3 regions of the Streptomyces sp. NPDC059373 genome follow, and region 1 is predicted to be linked to each of the others. Evidence: riboswitches for the same ligand, from Rfam matches in the RefSeq annotation. Region 1 holds a riboswitch; each other region holds the start of a gene.
What was found. Region 1 has a riboswitch for cyclic di-AMP ahead of ACFXJ5_RS04355 (M23 family metallopeptidase). Riboswitches for the same ligand answer to the same signal wherever they lie in the genome.
Positions count from the first base shown of each region.

Region 2: it holds a riboswitch for cyclic di-AMP, as region 1 does, so the genes downstream of both, ACFXJ5_RS01950 (NlpC/P60 family protein) here and ACFXJ5_RS04355 (M23 family metallopeptidase) in region 1, are expected to answer to the same signal.
Region 3: it holds a riboswitch for cyclic di-AMP, as region 1 does, so the genes downstream of both, ACFXJ5_RS26510 (transglycosylase family protein) here and ACFXJ5_RS04355 (M23 family metallopeptidase) in region 1, are expected to answer to the same signal.

Region 1 covers NZ_JBHYXC010000002.1:38,445-40,702, forward strand. The annotation lists gene ACFXJ5_RS04355 (M23 family metallopeptidase) at 1-927, opposite strand, end outside; cyclic di-AMP (ydaO/yuaA leader) riboswitch at 939-1,079, opposite strand; gene ACFXJ5_RS04360 (DUF2332 domain-containing protein) at 1,385-2,258, shown strand, end outside.
Region 2 covers NZ_JBHYXC010000001.1:426,269-428,526, forward strand. The annotation lists gene pcrA (DNA helicase PcrA) at 1-1,167, opposite strand, end outside; cyclic di-AMP (ydaO/yuaA leader) riboswitch at 1,343-1,514, shown strand; gene ACFXJ5_RS01950 (NlpC/P60 family protein) at 1,523-2,258, shown strand, end outside.
Region 3 covers NZ_JBHYXC010000023.1:6,516-8,773, forward strand. The annotation lists gene ACFXJ5_RS26505 (ThuA domain-containing protein) at 1-641, opposite strand, end outside; cyclic di-AMP (ydaO/yuaA leader) riboswitch at 1,102-1,283, shown strand; gene ACFXJ5_RS26510 (transglycosylase family protein) at 1,286-2,258, shown strand, end outside.

The DNA of each region.
Region 1 (2,258 bases):
GGTGCCGCCGTGGATGGCCTTGACCGGGGTGCCGGTGGGGGCGGCGAAGTCCTGGCCGGTGTGGGTGGTTGACCAGAGGGAGCTGGTCTCGCCGAAGCCCGCGGTGAGGGTGTAGGAGGCCACCGGCTTGACGTAGCTCTTGGCGAGTTCGGCCAGACGCTTTGCCTCGGCGGCCTTCTTGGCCGCGGCGGCGGCCGTCTTCTTGGCGGCGGCTTCCGCGCGCACCTTCTCCGCCGCGGCGGCCTTGGCGTCCTTCGCGGCAGCCACGCCGTCGGCGGCGGCCTTCTGCTGGGTGGCCTGGTCGAGGATGCGGGTGCGCAGTGCCTCGCCGGCGTTGATGTCCAGGTTCTGGGCGGGGTCGGCGGACTTGGTGTCGTTGCCGCCCAGGAGCGTCCCGATACCGGGCATGTCGGACACCTCGGGCAGGTGCGGAAGCGATACGGGGAGGGGGTTGTGCCCCTCCGCCGTGGCGACGCCGCTGACACCGAGTACGGCGACCGCCGCGACACCGAAGACGGCCGAACCTCGGCCGAAGGTGCGCTGCTTGGCGACGCGGTGACGACCCCGTACGGGGGCCGTGTTCTCGCGGGTGGGGTTCCAGGTGTCGCCGTCGATGCCGGTCTCGTCGAACTCCGGGTGCGGCTCCGGCGCGAACTCGGGCTCGAACTCCGCCGTAGGCGCGGCGGCGGTGTCCGTCAGACCGGCGGCCGCGGCGGCTTCACGCAGCTCTGCCCAGCCTGCCGCCATGTTCCATTCGGCGGTGTCCCAGCCGTCGACGGCGTTCTTGGTGGGTGCGGTCTGTTCTGTCGCCGGGGGCGTCCAGCCGGCCGCTACGTTCCACTCGCCGGTGTCCCAGTCGGTGTACTCGTACCCGTCGTGCTGATGCTGATGGGAATCCGGTATGAGGGCAGGCTTGTTCGACGCCACGCGGGCGCACTCCTTTCCTTCCTTCTCGTCTACCGGGTTAGCTGACGGGTTCGGAGCAGGAAGGTCTCCTACGGTTCTGCCGGAGCAGACCCGATTCACCCCAGGGTGGTGGTTCCCCGGTTCCCGCGGACGGGATTCGACAAGCGCACGGCGCCGCCAGTTCGGCGGAGGGACGACCGCGCTGCGTTATCGAACGTTAATAGAGGTGCAGGGGAATTCCAAGCCACTCTGGGCAGTTCACAGCAGGAATCTATGCGGATGGAATACCCAGAAGCGGGCAAAGTGGCGTGACTCCTGTGACCGCCGGGAGATGTGAGTGTGCGTCAGTTGTTATTCGGACGGCACTCGTCCGGTCACCCGGAGTGAGCGGGGGTGCCCGGCGCCGCTCGACGCGCGGTTGTCGTGCGCCTGCCCCGGCGCCTCCGGGCCGTTCCGCGCGGCCGGGTACGTTGCCCGGATGGCGGTGAACACGGATGAGCGGGTGGCGGACCGGTACCGGGCCTTCTCGCGGCAACAGGCGCGCGGCAAGTCCCCTCTGTACGAGGAGCTGACGGCACGGATCGCGGAGGACGAGGAACTGGTCGCCCTCATCTCCGGACTCCCGGCGGGCAACAAGCAGCAGCCCAACCTGCTGCTCGCCGCCGTGCGGTACCTGGGCGGGCCGTACAAGGAGTGGGCGGCGTTCCGGTCCTGGGTGGCCGCGGAATGGGACTCCGTACGGGAGGTGATCCTGGTCCGCTTCACCCAGACGAACGAGGCGGCCCGCTGCGCGACGCTGCTGCCGGTGCTGGCCGGGCTGCCGCAGCCGCTGGCCCTGCTGGAGGTGGGGGCGTCGGCGGGGCTGTGCCTGTACCCGGACCGGTACCGCTACGCGTACGACGGCGGCCCGGAGTTCGGGGCGGACGGGTCACCGGCGGTGTTCCGGTGCCGGACGGGCGGGGGCGTGCCGGTGCCGGGGGCGGTGCCTGAGGTCGTATGGCGGGGCGGGATCGATCTGAATCCGCTGGATGTGGGCGACCCGGGGGATGTGCGGTGGCTGGAGTCACTGATCTGGCCGGGGCAGGAGCACCGGGTACGGCAGCTGCGGGCGGCGATCGAGGCGGTGCGGGGTGCGCCGGGGGCGCACATCGTGCAGGGGGATCTGGTGGACCGGGTGGCGGAGGTCGCGGCGCGGGCGGCGGCCGAGGCGCCGGACGCGACGCTGGTGGTGTTCCACACGGCGGTGCTGACGTATCTGCCGCTGGCGCGCCGGCGGCGGTTCGCGGAGCTCGTACGGGCCCTGCCCGGGCACTGGGTGTCCAACGAGCACCACAGCGTCCTGCCCTGGCTGG
Region 2 (2,258 bases), on a different contig from region 1:
GTGCTCCTGGTCGGCGACATAGCCGGTGATGACCGGGCCGTCGCCGGCCTCCGTCCACAGGTTCTTCGGGCGCCGCGAGGCGTTCCGCTCGATGACCGCGTTGGCCGCCGTCAGGATCGTCTGTGTGGAGCGGTAGTTCTGCTCCAGCAGGATCGTCCGGGCTTGCGGATAGTCCTCCTCGAACTGGAGGATGTTACGGATGGTGGCCCCGCGGAAGGCGTAGATCGACTGGTCCGCGTCACCCACCACACACAACTCGGCGGCCTCGTCGCCGGTCCCCACCAGCTCGCGCACCAGCGTGTACTGGGCGTGGTTGGTGTCCTGGTACTCGTCGACCAGCACATGGCGGAAGCGCCGCCGGTAGTGCTCGGCGACGTCGGGGAAGGCCTGGAGCAGGTGGACGGTGGTCATGATGATGTCGTCGAAGTCCAGTGCGTTGGCCTCGCGCAGCCGCGACTGGTAGAGCACATAGGCCTCGGCGAGCTTCTTCTCGAACGGGTTCTCCGCCTGGCCGGCGAAGGTCTCCTCGTCGATGAGCTCGTTCTTCAGGTTCGAGATCTTGGCGCTGAAGGACTTCGGCGGGTACTGCTTCGGGTCGAGGTCCAGATCCCGGCAGACCAGCGCCATCAGCCGCTTGGAGTCGGCGCCGTCGTAGATGGAGAAGCTGGAGGTGAAGCCGAGCCGCTTGCTCTCCCGCCGCAGGATCCGTACGCAGGCGCTGTGGAAGGTCATCACCCACATCGCGTTCGCGCGCGGGCCGACGAGCTGCTCGACGCGCTCCTTCATCTCACCGGCGGCCTTGTTGGTGAAGGTGATCGCCAGGATCTCGCCCGGGTGCACATGCCGGGTGGCCAGCAGGTGGGCGATGCGGTGGGTCAGGACGCGGGTCTTGCCCGAGCCGGCGCCCGCGACGATGAGCAGCGGGGCGCCCGCGTGCTCGACGGCGGCGCGCTGCTGCTCGTTCAGCCCTTCGAGCAGCGCGGCGGCGTCCACGACCGGGCGGTGGGCGCCGTCCCGGTAGTACGCGTCCCGGTGCACGGGCGCGTCGAAACGGCCGCCGAAGAGGTCGTGCGGGACCTGCTCCGGGACGTGGTCCTCGGGCGGCGGCGGGGACGCGTCGGTCGGCTCGAGGTCGGCCAGGAAGCTGTCGTCAAAGAGGCTGCTCATCGCCTCCCGAGTCTAGGCGGTAGCGCTGACAGCGACCGACGGTTCCTGTGCGTAAGGTAAAAGGTCACGAATCGGTTTCGGGATAAATCGAACATCAGCCTTCCCAAGCGCCACTCGGGTTGATTACGGTTCCGCATCAGGCGGCCCGCCCTCCCGGCGGCGACCGTGCCGTCACGGGCCGCCTTCGCTGAGTCCGGCGCGAGCCGGAGCCGGGGACCCACGTACGACGACCTTGGGGTGAATCGGTCCGCGAGTACGGGTGCGGGAACGCACACGTACGGACCGTAGGGCGGCCTTCCGATGCCCGAACCCGACAGCTAACCCGGTAAGCGGTCAACGGAAGGAGCCGCCTGCCTTGGCGACCCACCGCAAGCCCCGCAACGGCATACTCACCGCCCCCGGTCCGCGTGCGGCCGTGGGGCTCACGACCGCCGCACTGGCGACGGTCACCCTCTTCGGGGAGAGCGCGAGCGCGGCGCCGAGCACCGGCAGCAGCACGGCCTCCATCAAGAAGGTCCAGGCGAGCGTCAACAAGCTCTACCAGCAGGCCGAGGTCGCCACCGAGCGCTACAACGCGGCCAAGGACAAGACCGACAAGCAGCGCACCACCGCCGACAAGCTGCTGGACGAGGTCTCCCGCAAGACCGCCAAGCTCAACGCCACCCGGGACCAGCTCGGCGAGTTCGCCGCCGCCCAGTACCGCACCGGCGGCCTGGACGCCACGACCACGTACCTCCTGGCCAACGACCCGCAGCAGCTGCTCGACAACGCCCACGTCATGCAGCAGATGTCCGGCCGCACCGAGGCGGCCCTGGAGACCTTCCGCACCCAGCAGATCGAGATCGCCCAGGAACGCAGCAAGGCCGTCACGAGCCTGCAGAAGCTGGACGACTCGCAGCAGGAGCTGAGCAAGCAGAAGCTGGCCGTCCAGAAGAAGCTGACCACCGCGCAGAAGCTGCTCAACAGCCTCACGGCCAAGGAGAAGGCCCGGCTCGCGGCCATCCAGAAGGCGGCGGACGCGGCAGCCGCGCGGAAGGCCGCGGCAGCCAGCACGTCCACGTCCACATCCACCTCGACGAGCACCACCAGCA
Region 3 (2,258 bases), on a different contig from region 1:
CCGCCGAGCAAATGGTGTCGGAACACCGGGTCCGCGTACGCCTCGGGGGAGTGGCCGAGAGCGGTGTAGAAGGTACGGCCCCCGCCCGTGCCGCCGGAGTCGCGGCACCACACCAACGGGTGGTCGACGCCCATGCCGCCACCGTCGTACGAGGACTCGTCCGCCGACGCCAGCACCCGCATCGAGCCGCGCGGGCTGATCCGGAAGTCGTACCACTCGTCGGTGAACGGCCACACCGGGCCGAGGTGTTCGGTGGCCGGATGGCCGTGGTCCTCGACGGTGACCAGGCCGGGCTGCAGATCCGGGTGGCGGGCGAAGCGGGCGCCGAGCAGCTCGCCGTAGTACGGCCAGTCGTACTCGGTGCAGGCGGCCGCGTGCACGCCCATGAAGCCGCCGCCCGACTCGGCGTACGCCCGCAGGGCCTTGCGGCCTCGCGGGGTCAGGACCTCGCCGCTGGTGGACAGGAAGACCACTGCCCGGCAGCCGCCGAGCCCGTCCGCGAGGACCTCCGGGTCCTCGGTGGCCTCGACGCCGAAACCGTGCTCGGCGCCCAGGGCGCGGAAGGCCGCGATGCCGTCGGGGATGGAGTCATGGCGATAGGCGGTGGTCCGGGTGAAGACCAGGACCGGGGCAGGAGGCATGGCTCACACCCTAGGCATCGTCTTCTACCAGGTACAGGGCGGCGGCCGGTGGCCGTGGGAGACGACCGACGCGGGGTCACAATTGGCCCGATAGTCATGCACAAGACACACTTCGCCGGGGCGGTTTCCATCCGCGATGGGAGCACTTCCGGGCAAATCACCCACGGGTGATGGGCGTCACTCATGAAATACCGTACGGAATGCCGCAGACACTATGTGTCCACATCGGCCCCGTTTTGTGACTCTGCATATTGATCGAATTACCCACCGTCAGGGATCTGTGCACACAGAGCGGACACTTCTCACCCAAAGTCATCGAATTCTAAGATCGATTTGCGGCTTTCTTGATCCCGTGTTTACGCGCCTTGCTCAGTCGCGATGCCGTCGTCTAGCTTCACAGTCCCGCAGGTCAAATGCCTGCGGGATCCTCTCGGGCGGAACGCCGAATCCTGCCGCCGCCCATTGAGCAACCCCTGAGCACTTAAGGGCAGGAGCGGGGGACCCAGGTAATCGCCGTTCCGTCGGTCGCGGAACGGCTTGGGGTGAAGTCGCCGTGCAGCGCCGTTAATTCGGGCTGCCCGCGGCCGGGCATCTCCAGCCCGAACCCGACAGCTTACCTCGCAGGCGTCGGAGAGGAATTCGGCATGCCCGCAAAGGGAAAGCACCGTCGCGTCCGTACGAGCCGATTCACCCGAATCGGCGTCACCGCCGGCACGGCGGGTGCCGCCATCGCGCTGCCGATGGTCGGTGCCACCGGCGCCCACGCAGCCTCCGTGAGCACCTGGGACAAGGTCGCGTCCTGCGAGAGCACCAATAACTGGAGCATCAACACGGGCAACGGCTTCTACGGCGGCCTGCAGTTCACGCAGAGCACCTGGGCGGCCTTCGGTGGCACCCAGTACGCCGCGCGTGCGGACCTGGCCACCAAGGCGCAGCAGATCGCGATCGCCGAGAAGGTGCTCGCGGTCCAGGGCCCGCAGGCCTGGCCGGTGTGCGGTCCCAAGGCCGGTCTGACCAAGTCCAGCGCCGACACCTCCTCGGCCCCCGCCGCGTCCACGGCGACCACCCCCAAGAAGACGACCGAGACCAAGTCCTCGACCGCTTCGTCGCATTCGTCCGCTTCATCCGCTTCGACCCCTTCGAAGTCGAGCGGCGGAAGCTACACGGTCGTCAGCGGTGACACCCTCTCGAAGATCGCCGACGCCAAGGGCGTGGCCGGTGGCTGGCAGAAGCTGTACGCCGCCAACAAGAGCGTCGTCGGCGGCAACCCCGACCTGATCTTCCCCCACCAGGTCCTGACGCTCGGCCAGAAGGCCGCCGCCTCGACCGCCCACACCTCTTCGTCCTCCACCACGGAGCACAAGAGCACCGCTTCGGCCACCACCTCCTCGGCCGCGAAGACCGCCTCGTCCGGCACGAGCACCTCCTCCGGTTACACCGCTCCGGTGGACAACGTGGTCCTGGGCACCGCCTACCACACCGCCGGCTCCATGTGGGCCAGCGGTTACCACACCGGCCAGGACTTCATCGTCTCCACCGGCACCAAGGTCAAGGCCGTCGCCAGTGGCACCGTGGTCTCCGCCGGTTGGGGCGGCGCCTACGGCAACCAGGTCGTCA